One region of the Tardiphaga sp. 172_B4_N1_3 genome, then DNA from elsewhere that is predicted to be linked to it. Evidence: predicted binding sites of a transcription regulator. Region 1 holds the regulator's gene; the other holds the start of a gene.
The links. Region 1 encodes PhoB, which activates phosphate uptake and scavenging genes when phosphate is short. Its sites were predicted from a motif close to TGTCATNNANCTGTCAT; they were not measured.
Positions count from the first base shown of each region.

Region 2: the regulator PhoB is predicted to act here: its motif matches at 2,245-2,261, upstream of AB7783_RS11995 (STN domain-containing protein).

Region 1 covers NZ_CP197238.1:5,308,117-5,315,757, reverse strand. The annotation lists gene argF (ornithine carbamoyltransferase) at 1-123, opposite strand, end outside; gene AB7783_RS25155 (aspartate aminotransferase family protein) at 123-1,361, opposite strand; gene AB7783_RS25150 (GcrA family cell cycle regulator) at 1,808-2,317, shown strand; gene phoB (phosphate regulon transcriptional regulator PhoB) at 2,420-3,124, opposite strand; gene phoU (phosphate signaling complex protein PhoU) at 3,217-3,930, opposite strand; gene pstB (phosphate ABC transporter ATP-binding protein PstB) at 3,959-4,786, opposite strand; gene pstA (phosphate ABC transporter permease PstA) at 4,783-5,628, opposite strand; gene pstC (phosphate ABC transporter permease subunit PstC) at 5,630-6,628, opposite strand; gene pstS (phosphate ABC transporter substrate-binding protein PstS) at 6,776-7,641, opposite strand, start outside.
Region 2 covers NZ_CP197238.1:2,542,969-2,550,609, forward strand. The annotation lists gene AB7783_RS11985 (RNA polymerase sigma factor) at 1-447, opposite strand, end outside; gene AB7783_RS11990 (TonB family protein) at 578-1,267, opposite strand; gene AB7783_RS11995 (STN domain-containing protein) at 1,294-1,974, opposite strand; gene AB7783_RS12000 (filamentous haemagglutinin family protein) at 2,536-7,641, opposite strand, start outside.

The DNA.
Region 1 (7,641 bases):
GGCATTCGAGCCATCCCGCCCTTTCAGCTTCGCCTTCATGGCGGCAGCCGCGTTCATGATATTGCGCAACTCGCTGGCCGGCACGGCCGTGAGATCGAGGAAGTGCCGCGGTGACGTGCTCATCACGCGGCTCCCTGCGTCTTTGCAGATGCCTTGGCGGATGAGCCGAGGGCCACGCAGGCCTGTTCCAGCCGCTGCACGGCCTGCTCGATCTCGGCCTCGCTGACGATCAGCGGCGGCAGGAAGCGCACTACATTGTCGCCGGCGCCAACCGTCAGCAGCTTCGCGTCACGCAATGCGGCCACGAGATCGCCGGCCGGCACGACAGCCTTGAGGCCGATCAGCAGACCTTCGCCGCGCACTTCGCTGAGCACATCAGGATGGCCGTCGACCACGCCCGCGAGTTTCTGTTTCAGCAACAGCGACATCTTCTTCACATGGTCGAAGAAGCCTGGCTTCAGCATGATATCGAGCACGGAATTCGCCGCGGCGACCGCCAGCGGATTGCCGCCGAAGGTCGAACCATGGGAGCCGGGCGCCATGCCTTCGGCCGCTTCCGCCGTAACGAGGCACGCACCGATGGGGAAACCGCCGCCGAGCGCCTTGGCCAGCGACATGACATCCGGCGTCACGCCGATGCGCTGATAGGCGAACAACTCGCCGGTGCGGCCCATGCCGGTCTGCACTTCGTCGAAGATCAGCAGGATGCCGTTCTTGTCGCAGAGTTCGCGCAATGCGCCGAAGAACGCGTTGCTCGGCGCGCGCACGCCGCCTTCGCCCTGCAGCGGCTCGATGAGAATGCCTGCGGTGTTCGGACCGATCGCCTTCTTAACGGCTTCGATATCGCCGAGCGGCAACTGATCGAAGCCGTCGAGCGGCGTGCCGTAGCCTTCGAGATATTTGGCAGCGCCGGTCGCAGCCAGCGTGCCGAGGGTGCGGCCATGGAACGCGCCTTCAAAGGTGATAATGCGCGTGCGCTCGGGATGGCCCTTGGAGAAATGATAGTGGCGGGTCACCTTGATCGCGCATTCCATCGCTTCCGCACCCGAATTGGCGAAGAACACGAAGTCGGCAAAGCTCTGTTCGCACAGCCGGGCCGCGAGGCGCTCGCCGTCCGGGCTCTTGAACAGGTTCGACATGTGCCAGAGCTTGGTGGCCTGCTCCTGCAATGCGGCGACCATATGTGGGTGCGCATGGCCCAGCGCGTTCACGGCAACGCCGCTGGTGAAGTCGAGATAGCGCTCGCCATCGGTTCCAATCAGCCACGCGCCTTCACCGCGCTCGAAAGCGACATCCGCACGCGCGAAAACAGGCAGCAAGTGAGCCTGAGAGAGGGGCGAAGACGTTGCGTTGCTGGTCATAACCGATCCGATCGAAAAGACTGCGGCCGCGTCGATGACAACTGTGCGAAATCGAACAACGGACCCTAGAAACGAAACGTGCCGCCCTTCTCGGGCGGCACGTGGGCATTATTCTATGTGTGCTGTGAAGACTGTCAACCGCGCACTGCGGCTTTCGAGTCACACGGAGTCGCAGAAAAAGCCGATTTTGCAGCTTTACTTGCAGAAGCATGTGGACGCGGCATGCCCGACTCTTGCGCGCGAGTCACGGCATATTGTAGCTTTTGCCTCGTCGGATACGACATCTCGTGCGGCGGTAGATCCTTTTGACACATCCAGTGCGGCGTAACAGCCGGACGCGAAATTCGCGCCCGGTGAGCGCTAAAGGATTCTGACCGCAGGGATTTTTGAAGTCTCAACTCGCAGCGCTGCCCGGTCAGGCCGGCGCTCACGAAGGGAAAACGGCGATGACGGTAATGACATGGACCGACGATCGCGTCGAACAGTTGAAGAAACTCTGGGAAGGCGGCCTTTCCGCCAGCCAGATCGCTGCGGAACTCGGTAACGTGACCCGCAACGCCGTGATCGGCAAGGTTCACCGCCTTGGCCTGTCCGGCCGTGCCAAGAGCCCCTCCTCGGCAGCTCCGCGGCAGCGCAAGGCGCGCCCGGTGCAGCAGATGGTACGCGTCGCCCGCCCGATGGCGCGCGGCAACACCGCGCTGGCCCATAATTACGAGATCGAGGCCGAGCCCGATCCGATCGCCTATGACAACATTGTGCCGATCAGCCAGCGCCTGTCGCTGGTCGAACTCAACGAAGCCACCTGCCATTGGCCGATCGGCGATCCGTCGAGCGCGGACTTCTATTTCTGCGGCGGCAAGGCCCTGGCCGGCGCCCCCTATTGCGCGCATCACTCGCGCATCGCTTATCAGCCGGCAAGCGACCGCCGCCGCGCAGTGCCAAAGCCGACGCGCTGAGCTGGAAAGCATCTAAACCAAATGAAAATGCCCGGTGATGAGCCGGGCATTTTTTGTTTGGGGCTTCTAACCTCGCCCCGCTTGCGGGGAGAAGGAAGATACCTACTCCGCCGCCTTGTCGAAGCGGTCATCCAGCGCGTAGCCGGCGCCGCGCACGGTGCGGATCGGATCGGGCTCACCGGCGGGGTTGAGCAGCTTGCGCAGGCGGCCAATATGCACGTCGACGGTGCGCTCGTCGATATAGATGTCGCGGCCCCAGACGCTGTCGAGCAACTGTTCGCGGCTGAACACGCGGCCCGGATGTTCCAGGAAGAACTCCAGCAGGCGATATTCGGTCGGACCGAGATCGATCGGACGGCTGGACCGCACCACGCGGCGCTTGTCACGGTCGAGTTCGATGTCGCCAAACGCCAGGACAGTAGCGAGACGCTCGGGAGCTGCACGACGGAGCAGGCCCTTCACGCGGGCCAGGAGCTCCGGCACGGAGAACGGCTTGACGATGTAGTCGTCGGCGCCGGTGGCGAGACCGCGAACGCGCTCGCTCTCTTCGCCGCGCGCCGTCAGCATGATGATCGGCAATGCCTTGGTTTCGGGCCGTGCGCGCAAGCGGCGGCACAGTTCGATGCCGGACAGGCCCGGCAGCATCCAGTCGAGCACCACGAGATCCGGCACCCGCTCCTTCAAGCGGGTGTCGGCATCGTCGCCGCGAGCGACGGTTTCAACATCATAGCCTTCGGCGTCGAGGTTGTAGCGAAGCAGCGTCGTTAGTGCCTCTTCATCTTCCACAACCAGAATGCGTGCATTCACAGCCATCTTGATCAATACCCTCAGTGACGTCCGACAAGTCTTTAAATCATGATCCTTGCGGAAGACTGGCTTCCACTTTTCCGGATCATGCTTCAGACCGTCGGCGTATTCGCGAATGTGGTCATGTCGCCCTTCGGGCGCTTGTCGAGGATCTGCTGGCCCTCGATCATGTAGAACACGGTTTCCGCAATATTGGTGGCATGGTCGCCGATCCGCTCGATATTCTTGGCGCAGAACATCAGGTGGATACAGAACGAAATGTTACGCGGGTCTTCCATCATATAGGTCAGGAGTTCGCGGAACAGCGAGGTGCAGATCGCGTCGATTTCCTCATCGCCCTTCCACACCGTCATCGCGGCGGGCAGATCATGTGCGGCATAGGCGTCGAGCACGGCCTTGACCTGGGTGGTCACGAGGTCGGTCATGTGCTCGAGGCCGCGGATCAGCTTCAGCGGATGGAAGTCGCTGTCGAGTGCATTGACGCGCTTGCCGATATTCTTGGAGAGATCGCCGATGCGTTCCAGATCGGTGGCGACGCGCAGCGCGCCGACGATCTCGCGCAAATCGACAGCCATCGGCTGGCGCTTGGCGATGGTCAGCACGGCGCGCTCTTCGATCGTGCGCTGCAACTGGTCGATCTCGGAGTCGGTGGCGACGACGCGGGCGCCAAGTGCGACATCCCGGCGGATCAGCGCGTCGACGGATTCGACGATCTGCCGTTCCGCGAGGCCACCCATCTCGGCGACGAGACGGGTCAGCTCCTGCAGATCGTCATCGAAAGCCTTGGTGGTGTGTTCAAAAGCCATCTCAAATTCCTCCCGCGAATATGTCGCGTCAGCCGAAGCGGCCGGTGATGTAATCCTGGGTGCGGCGATCGGTCGGCGACGTGAAGATCTTGTTGGTCTGATCGAACTCGATCAACTCGCCGAGATACATGAAGGCCGTGCTGTCGGAGACGCGGGCAGCCTGCTGCATGTTATGGGTCACGATCGCGATCGTGTACTGATCCTTCAACTCGTCGATCAGCTCCTCGATCTTCGCGGTCGAGATCGGATCCAGCGCCGAGCACGGCTCGTCGAACAGGATCACTTCCGGCCGCACCGCGATGGTGCGCGCGATGCACAGGCGCTGCTGCTGACCGCCCGACAGGCTGAGACCCGACGCGTTGAGCTTGTCCTTGACTTCGTTCCAGAGTGCACCGCCGCGCAGCGCCCTCTCGACGCGGATGTCCATCTCCGACTTGGAGATCTTTTCGTAGAGGCGGATACCGAAGGCGATGTTTTCGTAAATCGTCATCGGGAACGGAGTCGGCTTCTGGAACACCATGCCGACGCGGGCGCGCAGCAGGTTGAGGTCCAGCTTCGGATCCAGAATGTTCTGGTTGTCGAGCATGAGCTGACCTTCGGCGCGCTGGCCGGGATACAGATCATACATGCGGTTGAAGATGCGCAGCAGCGTGGACTTGCCGCAGCCCGACGGGCCGATGAACGCAGTCACGCGGTTCGCCATCAGCGTCAGGTTGATCTTCTTCAGGGCGTGGTGTTCGCCATAGTAGAAGTTCAGGTCGCGCACGGTGACCTTGGGACGGGTCTCGCCCTGCAGGGCCGACGGCGGCGGCATCGAGACGGAAGGAACGCCAGACGACACAGAAAGCTCACTCATTTTGCTGTCCTCTCGGCGCCGAGAATGCGCGCGCCAATGTTAAGGGCAAGTACGGTCAAGGTGATGATCAGGGCACCGCTCCAGGCGAGCTGCTTCCAGTACTCGTAGGGGCTCTGCACGAAGTTGTTGATGGTCACCGGCAGGTTGGCCATCGTCTTGGTGAGATCGAGGCTGAAGAACTGGTTGCTCAGCGCGGTGAACAGCAGCGGCGCCGTTTCACCGGCGACACGCGCGGTCGCCAGCAGCACGCCGGTGATGAGACCGGCGCGGGCTGCACGATAGGCGATCCGCTTGATGACCAGGGAGCGCGGCAGGCCGAGCGCCGAGGCCGCTTCACGCAGCGGGTTCGGCACGAGACCAAGCATATCTTCAGTGGTGCGAACCACGACGGGGATCACGATCACGGCGAGCGCGAGCGAACCGGCGAGAGCCGAGAAGCCGCCCATCGGAACCACCACCGCACCATAAACGAACAGGCCGATGATGATGGACGGGGCCGACAGCAACACGTCGTTGATGAAGCGGATCACCGAGGTAAGTTTGTCGTGCTTGCCGTATTCCGCGAGATAGGTGCCGGCAAACAGGCCGAGCGGCGCGCCGATGCCGACGCCGATGACGGTCATGATGATCGAACCGACGATGGCATTGAGCAGGCCGCCTTCCATGGAGCCGGGCGGCGGCGTGTTCTGGGTGAAGATCTGCAGACTGATGCCGGCGATACCGTTGTAGAACAGCGTGAACAGGATCAGCGCGAGCCAGGTGACGCCAAAGAGAGCGGCACCCATGCAGAGCCCACGGATGATCATGTCGTTGCGGCGGCGTGAAGCGTAAATCGGGTTCATATTAGTTGCCCGCCTTCTTTTCCAGACGCAGCAGCATCAGACGCGCTGCCGAGAGCACGAAGAATGTCAGCACGAACAGCAGGAGACCGAGCAGGATCAGACCCGATTGATGCAGACCGTCGCTCTCCGCGAACTCGCTGGCGATCGCTGCCGAGATCGTGGTGCCCGGGCCAAAGATCGAGCCTGTGATCCGGAACGAGTTGCCGATGATGAAGGTCACCGCCATCGTTTCACCGAGCGCACGGCCGAGCGCCAGCATGACGCCACCGATCACACCAACGCGGGTATAGGGGATGACGACGTTGCGGACGACTTCCCAGGTGGTGCAGCCGACGCCGTAAGCGGCTTCCTTGAGCACCGGCGGCACCGTCTTGAACACGTCGACCGAGATCGAGGTGATGAAGGGCAGCACCATGATGGCGAGGATCAGCGACGCGTTGAACAGCGAGAGATAGGACGGCGGGCCGGCGAAGATCACGCCGAGGACCGGGACGCCTTCGAAGGCGTTGATCATGAATGGCTGCACGTGGTTGGCCAGGAACGGGCCGAGCACGAAGAAGCCCCACATGCCGTAGATGATCGAAGGAATACCGGCGAGAAGCTCAACCGCCATGCCGATCGGGCGGCGCAGCCAGTTCGGGCACAGTTCGGTGAGGAAGATCGCGATGCCGATGCCGACCGGAATGGCGATAGCCATCGCGATCACCGAGGTGATCAGCGTGCCGTAGATCGGGCCGAGCGCTCCCAGCACCGGCGGATCAGCCGACGGTGCCCAGCGCTGCGTCGTCAGGAACGAAAAGCCGAATTCGCGGAGCGCCGGCCACGCACCAACGATAAGCGACAGAATGATGCCGCCGAGGATAAACAGAACGGACAGCGCCGAGATGCGGGTGATCCAGTAAAACGCCTGGTCCCCCGTCTTGAAGGCATTCAAAGCCTTCGCACGATCATAAGGTCCAGCAGCGTCCATCGAAGAGCTCTGTACGGCCATGTCTGCCACGCCAGTCCCCTGTAATTGTTACAATACCCCAAAACGCATTGCCCTGGAGGGGCTTGTCAGGGCGCGAAGTCAGAAGAGAAGAAGAAAGAAATTCAGCCCTGCAGCAAACGGAGGAGAGATGCCCCTCTCCTCCGCCCACACACCAGATCAGCTCTTGATGTCAGCCGACCAGGTCTTTTCGATCAGCTTGACGACCGAGTCCGGCATCGGGATGTAGTCGAGCTCTTCGGCAGCCTTGTCGCCCTTTTCGAACGACCACTTGAAGAACTTCAGCGCTTCAGCCGAGGCCGCCTTGTCGGTCGGGGTCTTGTGCATGAGGATGAAGGTCGCCGCAGTGATCGGCCAGGACGCTTCGCCCGGCTGGTCGGTGAGGATCACGTAGTAGCCGGGAGCCTTGGCCCAGTCGGCATTGGCAGCAGCAGCCTGGAAGGCAGCGACGGTCGGCTGCACGGTCTTGCCAGCCTTGTTGACGAGACCGGCATAGGTCAGCTTGTTCTGCTTGGCGTAAGCATATTCAACATAACCGATAGCGTTCTTGGTCTGACCGACGTTGCCGGCAACGCCTTCATTGCCCTTGGCGCCGACGCCAACCGGCCACTCGACAGCCGTACCGGTGCCGACCTTGGTCTTCCAGTCAGCCGAGGCCTTGGACAGATAGTCGGTGAAGTTGAAGGTGGTGCCCGAACCGTCCGAACGACGAACGACGGTGATGGCAGCCGACGGCAGCTTCAGCTTCGGGTTCAGCTTGGCGATGGCAGCGTCGTCCCACTTGGTGACCTTGCCGAGATAGATGTCGCCGAGCACTTCGCCGGAGAGAACCAGCTCGCCCGAGGCGATGCCTTCGAGATTCACGACGGGAACGATCGCGCCCATCACCATCGGCCACTGAACCAGGCCGTCCTTCTCGAGCTGCTCAGCCTTGAGCGGCGCGTCGGTGGCGCCGAAGGTCACGGTCTTGGCCTGGATCTGCTTGATGCCGGCGCCCGAACCGATCGACTGGTAGTTCAGACCAT
Region 2 (7,641 bases), 2.8 Mb from region 1:
ACGCACGCTCACCCCAAGAAGCGTGGCGATCTCGTGATCCGGCATCTTCTTGACGACAGCGGCCATAAAAACCTGCCGCGATCGGGACGGAAGCTCCGCCAGCGCCCGATCCAGCGCTTCAATCTCCTGACGGCCCTCGACAATGGTCGATGCATCCGGCGTGTCGTCCGGAATATTGAGCAGGGCATCGACGGCATCCAGACTCAAATGGCGGCGTTCGACCCGCCTGCGGTCCGTTGCGACGTTGAGCGCGATACGAAACAGGAAGTCATTGGGACTGTGTACCAGAGTCGCATCGGAGACGCGTTCGACGCGCAAGAATGTCTCCTGCAACGCTTCGCCGGCAAGCTCGGCGGACCCCAGACGGCGGGTCAGACGCTTGAAAAGGCCGCCGTAATCAGCAGCGAGAACAGAGCGCAACGTTGTGCGATTAGACCCGGTCAACACTTACAGCCCTTGTACGCACAGTGGCGAACTCAACAACCCGTGATGCTAGTTACCGGTAGCCCGTGACAGATTAATTACAGACATCGTGACGACGAAGCCGAACTCTCCCGGACCGTAGTTCGGCCGTGCATCAGAAATCGACCGGGAATAGAACCGTGAGCAACTCCGGCATGTCCGCCGGGATTCGCGGCAAAGGCTGGGCTCGGCGGATCAATTCAACGGCTTCCTGATCGAGAACGGGCCGCCCTGAACTTGCCTTGACGCCAACATGGACCACACTGCCGTCACGCCGCATCGAAAACGCGACGAGCACTCGCTCCCGCTGTCCATCGCGATTGGCCGCTTTGGGAAAGCGCTGATAGCGCTCGATATGCGCATTCAGCATTTTCTGGAAACGAAATGTTGCTCCGGCTGGAACGGGCTGCGCCTGGCCGGAGCTTGCCGGCTTCTGTTGCGGCGAAGACGCTGGACGCGGTGGAAGCACAGGCTCAATCGGCTGAGCCTCTTCCTTATATGACGGCTGGGATGGCGCTGCGATACTGGGCACAGTCTGGAAATCCGCGATTGGCGGACTGGTCTGAACTGATGCCTGCTTGAACTCCGCAGTTGGCCCCGGCGTCTGAATGAGTTCGACATGGATTGTCGCTTCACCGCTATGAAGTGCCGAGCCGCTAGGCTGCTGATGCAGCCAATAGACACCAGCGGCAAGCAATATGGGCACCAGCACAATGGTGCCAGCGAACCAGCGCCACTGCCCGGAGAATCCGGCAACCGCTTCGCCCTGAGGATCTGCCTGGGCGGCCGCCTTGATCTGATCCATCCCCTTCCAAATGATCGGTAATCCCATCACATCGACCGAACATTGATGATAATCGTCACAGGCTGCGGTGTGTTGGCCGGAGGCGCCTGACTGATCTGAAGTCCATCGAGCAGCCGCGAAATGGCATCGTCTCTTTCTTGGTCGCCTGACGAACGGAACAACTCGGTCTTCTGCACAGTGCGCGGTCCATCGATCCACAATTTGATGCCGGCGCTATAGCTGCCGCTTCGCGTTTTGGCGTCCTTACGGAGCGCCTGCTGGATATCCGCCCTGATGATCCCGTTATAGGCCTGCAATTGCGAGCCGTCATTGCGATCCGTGGGACGGCGGATCCGCAGGGGTTCAAGAATGAGATCCGCCTTGTTGAACAGAGCTGCGGGCGGGTCGTCAGGATTGCTCAAAGCCGGCGCCAGCGTAACCGAATTGACGCGCGTGTAATGAATGGTCAGGTCGGTCTCGGACAGCAGAATCCGCAAAGCCGCATCGCGCGTCATGTCGCCCTCGACGCCGGTCGAATAGCGGCCGTTTGCGACGCCGCTCTCGTAGAGCAGTTGGACTCCCGTAGCTGTACTATAGGCCTGCAACGCCGACGCCAGCGGCTGGCTTGGAATGCTGAATCGCAGCGGCGCGAGATACTGCGGCTCGTCGTTCGCCGCCATGGCAGAGACCATCGCGCCAAGCGCCGCAACGATAGCAGCGACGATCATCAGTCGGCGTGGAAATCCGCAGCGATACGTCCTCAGCCATGACGCCCTAGCGCCAAGGCGCTGTTCCGGCCCCAGTTCGCTCCATTGCTGGCTGATACGCATCATACAGACCTTGATTGGCTCTGATCGTTACGAACTCGTGTCACGAGGCGCGTGCATCGACCCCGTCGGCATGTCTTATCCGGGAGCCATGTCGATCAGCAAGCCCGCTTGGAAATCAGACGACCGCCGCCATCGATTTCCCGATACGTGTTACCCGCACGCCGCTTTATGAAAGTTTTGCGACAAACGTCTTGCGGCCCGATGGGGATCGTGACGGGGCCGACAACTGACTGTTGCGTCGTTCGCAGCAAATAGCGCATCGACCGCGCGCCGACGATCGATGCGTGCTTTCGCCCTTCAATCAGGGTTCAACGTCCGAGCTTTCTCTTCTCGCAGATCCGTGCCTCGATCCGAACATCGGACAACCGACCGGTCCTGAACTCCAGTGGCCAGCGAACGACGCCCTGCCCGAATTCGCCGTGACAGAACGAGCATTCCTCCTGAAACCGCTCGCCGCGGCTAGCGACCAGCAAGTTTCAGTTTTTCCTCTTCAGTGAGCGCCTGTTTCTGCGTGTCGTTCAGCGCGCCATTGCCGACAAGCTGAATGACACTGTTCATATTGTAGCTGCGCTGTTCATTGGGCTTACGACGGTTTTCATCGTCTCTTTGCCGGTCTTCATTGGAGCCGCCGCCATAGCCCAGAACTTCGACGATGATGACCGAAGGTCGATCGCCGGGGCCAGTCTGCGTCGCGTCCTTGACGGCGTCGGCAGCGGATTTGTCCTTGGTTTCCACCGTCAGATTGACCGGCGGGGCGGAGACCTTCGGTACGCCTTTGGATTCGCCGCCAACCTTGATGTTGTCGGCGTTCAGCACGAACATCGCCGCCACCGTGAAGTTGCCGCTGACCCGGATGCCTGCATCGCCGGCGTCGACGGTGCCGACTGGCGCGATCAGCGAGACGTCACCGGGCTCAACGCCGGTGAAACCGATGATGGTGCCGATGCCGCTGCCGGAGATATCGGCGATTTCCAAAATTCTTGTCACGGCGTTGACGTCGGTGACGATCTCGGGCGCCGCCGGCACCCGGGTGGTTTTGGCGCCGCGGCCGGCGTCGATATCGCCGAGTGTCGACCAGATCACCTCGTCGCCGCCGGCGAAGGTGAGGATGCGCGAGCGGTTTACCGTGACGTTGTCGCGAGCGAAGATGTTGATGTCGCCGTTGCCGAGCGTGATCAGGCCCGCGCCCGGCTGCACCACCGTGCCGAGCGCGGCGATCTGGAGGCCGCCGCCGGGCGTCAGCACATCGATGGCTCCGCCGGCCATGGTGCGGAAGGTGGCATTGCCGATCTTAACGTTGCCACTCCAGTCCTGCCCCGGAAACAGCGTCGCGATCGCTGCATAGCCACGGCCATAGCCGCCGTTAATCGGCCGGCCATTGGCACCTAAAGTAAGCTGGTCATCGCCGGCCGCCTTAAGCTCCTGGATGTAGACCTGCCGAAGGAAGCGCTGCTGGGTCAGAGTAGGCAATGCTTGGAAGCGAGCCCAGGCATCGAGTGGCGATAGCTTCTCGCCGGTGATCTCCTGCACGAACGAACTCATGCCCGAGCGAATCTTGTGTGAGTTGCCGCCGCGATCCTCAAATGCGTCGGTCAGATAGATCGGCAGCACCACACCATCGACCGAAGTCTTCAGATAATCCGGCATCGCAGCGACATTGGCCGGATCGAGATAAGCAGCCATCAACGCAGCATAGGAAACCTGCTTGCCCTTGAGGCCGGCCAGCACCGAGATCGCCGCGCCGTCGCGTGGCAGGCCGAAAATCTCCGACGTATCCACCGGGCGGTTGCTGCCGTTGTAGTCGCGATTGCCGCGGCTCTCGATATTGAAGCTCGCGCCATAGACGTCGCGTCCTGCCGCGAGCGCGATCGCGCCCGGTCCCTGGATCACGATATTGCCGCCGATGATATCGTTTCCGGCCTCGAGCAGCGACACATCGGAGCGATGCAGGTTACGCAGCCGGTAACCGATGTTGCGGATGTCGGTGCCGGCGCGGAACCAGGTCTGCTCATTGGTGGTGACGATACCACGCGAGAGGTTGTTCTGGGGGACGACAGGCGAGCCGGTGATGGAACCGTTCAGTGCATAGAACCGGCTCGGTTCGTAGTCGTCGGCGTTGTCCAGACGCACCGGGCTTCGCACGCTCCTGAGATAGCCCATGTAGGAGCCGAAATAGGATTCGGCACTGATGTCGTTCAACAACAGCTGGTGAAAGCCCTGCTCCTGGAACAGCGTGGTCGAAAATACATCATACTGCATGTTCAGGCTGATCGCCGCACCGCCGCTGCCGACCGGTTGCAGCGCCGACGGCAGCATGGCGAGCGTGGCGCGCGACGTCAGGATCGTGCCGGCGTTGATATTGGCCGACGCCAGCAGACGGAGTTCCGGATTGTGGCTCGGCATGGTGAAGAACCGGTCCAGATTTTTGATCGAGCCATTCAGCGCGGTGACGCGGGTGATCGACGGATAGAGATTGACCGCCAATTGTCCCATCAGGGCGAATGGCAGGTCGGCGGCATGGCCGGAGTCTGTGACGTCGAGGTTCCTGGAGATATATTGCCCCTGATTGACCAGGGTGACGTTGCCGCCGATCGAGGTGAGATCGAGCGCGGTGCGGTCGGTATAGCCGCTCATATAGACTTCATAATTGGGATTGCCGCTGAGCAGGAGCGGATCGAGCACGGTCTGTAGCCGCAAGTCGCCGGCGGTCCGCACGCTCATGGTGGCATCGCCGAGTGCGATCACGGGCGCGATGGAATAGACTTCAGTGCGGACGGTCGTTCCAAGATCCGGAGACGTCAGGATCGTGACATCGCGTCCGACGGCGAATTCGCCGGCGGTGATGCTGCCGGCGCCGCGGCCGACATAGTAATAGCCGGCCTTGACGGCGCCGCCGGCATTGACCTCCATCAGGCCGCCATTGCGGGTCTCCAGGATTTTCGCTTCGCCCGATGTCAGTCCGCCGGTGACGCGGCCATTGCTCGGCAGCGCCACCAGCATGTTGACCAGATCGCCGCCGGTCGAGACCGAGACGTTGCCGCCGCCCAGCGCGCCGACGCCCTGCTGGAAGGCGTTGTAATCGATCCACCAGGACGTCTGCTGGTCCGGCAGATAGACGAAATTAAAGTCTGTCTGACCCTGTCGCTTCAGCCACTCCACGAACAGCTGACTGTCGTGCAGGTCGGCAGGCAGCGTCGAGCTGGCATTGCCCTGCGCGGCGATGCTGAGATTGCCGCCGAGTACGCCATAGGTGGCGCCCGCCGCCGCCGTGAAGCCGGCGAGTGGACCGTCGGCGCGGCCGGCGGTGAAGATCGCTGACGAGCTGTTGGCGAGCAGCAGGTCGCGGCCAGCCGCGACGTCGATGTCGCCGGTGCCGGTGCGGAGCTGATAGCCGTTGGCGCTGTCGCCGACTGTGAGCGTGCCGCTGCCCGCGGCCAACCCGGCCAGCGGCGTCAGCGCCAGTGCACTCGCCGAACTCAGATCGGCGCCGGACACCAGCCGCAGGTTCCAAGATGCCGCATCCTGCAATACACCGTTGCGGTCTGCGGTCGAGAAACCGTCGCTGATATTGCCGAGGATGGTGAGATTACCCGCCGCGCGCAGTGTCAGCGTACCCTCGCGGGCATTGACGCCGAAATCGGCAAACAGATTCCAGTCGGTCTCGGCGACCAGATCACCGCTGCTGCGAATCTCGATGCCGGGCATCACCGCGATGCTACCGGTCGCATTGAGCCTCCCGGATATCGCTGCGGCATGGCCGGCGAATGTACTGGCGTCGGCGATCGCATCGCCACGAACCGCATCGACCGAGTTGCTATTGTAGACACTGACGCCTTCGAGCACGGCCGAGCGCGCGCCGACGATGTTGGCCTGCAGGTTACTCACGGCGACGTCGTCATGGCCTGCATTCTGCCGCGCCCTGAAGCGCACCCTGCCGAGATCGCCGCCGGCCACGTCGATAGTGCCGCCTCGCACATCGAGCTGCCCGCCGCTGGCCTCCAGCGTCACCCGGCCGCTGCCGAGCGCACCGGTGGCGCCGGCCTGCAGCAACGCCGAGCCCAGCATGGTCAGGCCATTGCCGGCAGTGATCGCGATATTGCCGCCATATTCCGAGCGCGCATCGATGGTGCCCGCGAGCGTCACCGCGCCCTGGTCGGCGACCAGCGAGAAGTCGGCGACCGTGGTGGTGCCGTCGATCACGACATCGCCCGAGCGAATTCGGAACTGACGCGCCGCCGTGAAGCCTGCTGCATTCAGCGTCTGGCTCATCGCTGCGAAGGCCGGAAGTGCCGCGATGTCGAGCGCGAACGAACCGCCCTTGCCGCCGAAGCCCGCTTGCGCTGCGATCACACCATCCAGCACCACCGTGCCGCCGCCCGAAGCCGTCAGCGCCAACTTGCCGGCACTGCCACCTCCAGCATCGGCCGACAGGTTGAGGACGGAACTGCCCCCCAGCAGCACCGAACCGCCGACCGCGGTCAGCGTGATGCTGCCGGCATCGGCATATTGCGCGACATCGAAGAACTGTTTCTTGAAGCCGCCGACATCGATCATCGCGCCATTGCCAATGAACACGTCACCGGCCGTCGCAGTCAGGTTCACTGCGCCGCCGAGCGCCACAACCTGGCCGGTGAAATTGACGCTGGCACCGGTTAGCGCGAACCGGGTGCCCAGACTATCCGCGGGCATTGCCAGTGCGCCGCCGCCCCCGAGCACGCCGAGCGCGCCGGTGGTGACGATCGATTGCGCCGCGCCGCCGCGCCCGGTCAGTACCGGCGCCGTCAACGTCACGGCCGCACTGCCGGCGTCGATGGCGCCGTTGCCCTGCCCGACGATCTGCCGCGCCGCCGTTAGAGCCACGCTATCAAAGCCGCGCAGCGCCTTGCTGCCGGCGCCGAGCACGAGCTCGTCGGCGCTCAGCACCAGTTGCGCGTGCCCGGTGCCGATCGGCTCGACAAAACTGCCGCCGCTATTGTCCAGCGTGAGGCTGCCGCCGGTCACCGCGATGGTGCCGCCGCCATAGCCGACCAGGCCAGCCGCATCCAGCGTGACGTTCTTCAGGCCGGCGCCACCGAGATTCACGGAGGTATAGAAGTCCAGCGTGCTGTAGCTGCGCAGCGTCAATTGCTTGGTATTGGCGAGCTGCGCCAGCGAGACAGCGTCGAGCACCAACCCGGTAGCGCCGCCACCGAAGCCGATCCGTCCGCTCGACAGCGACAGCGCCGCCCCGGACAGTTTAGCGCTGGCCGCGACAATCGTATTCTGCGTGGCGTCGATCAGCAGCGCCTTGCCGCCCGCCAGAGTGGCATTCGCGCCGATGCTAACAACGCCGCCGATCGTCGTGTCGACGTTTTCGCGTAACACCTTGACCGCATCGCCGGTCGACACCCGGATCAGCGCGCCGTAGTCCTTTGATGGAGTCAAGAGCACGTCGTTGCTCGGGTCGGTATCGGCGGTGCCGCGATCGCCATAGACCGCCTTGACCCGCGGTGCCATCACCAGATTGCCACTGCTGGAGGCCTCGCCACTGGCAACGATCACGCTACCGTCGCCGACGGTAATCGT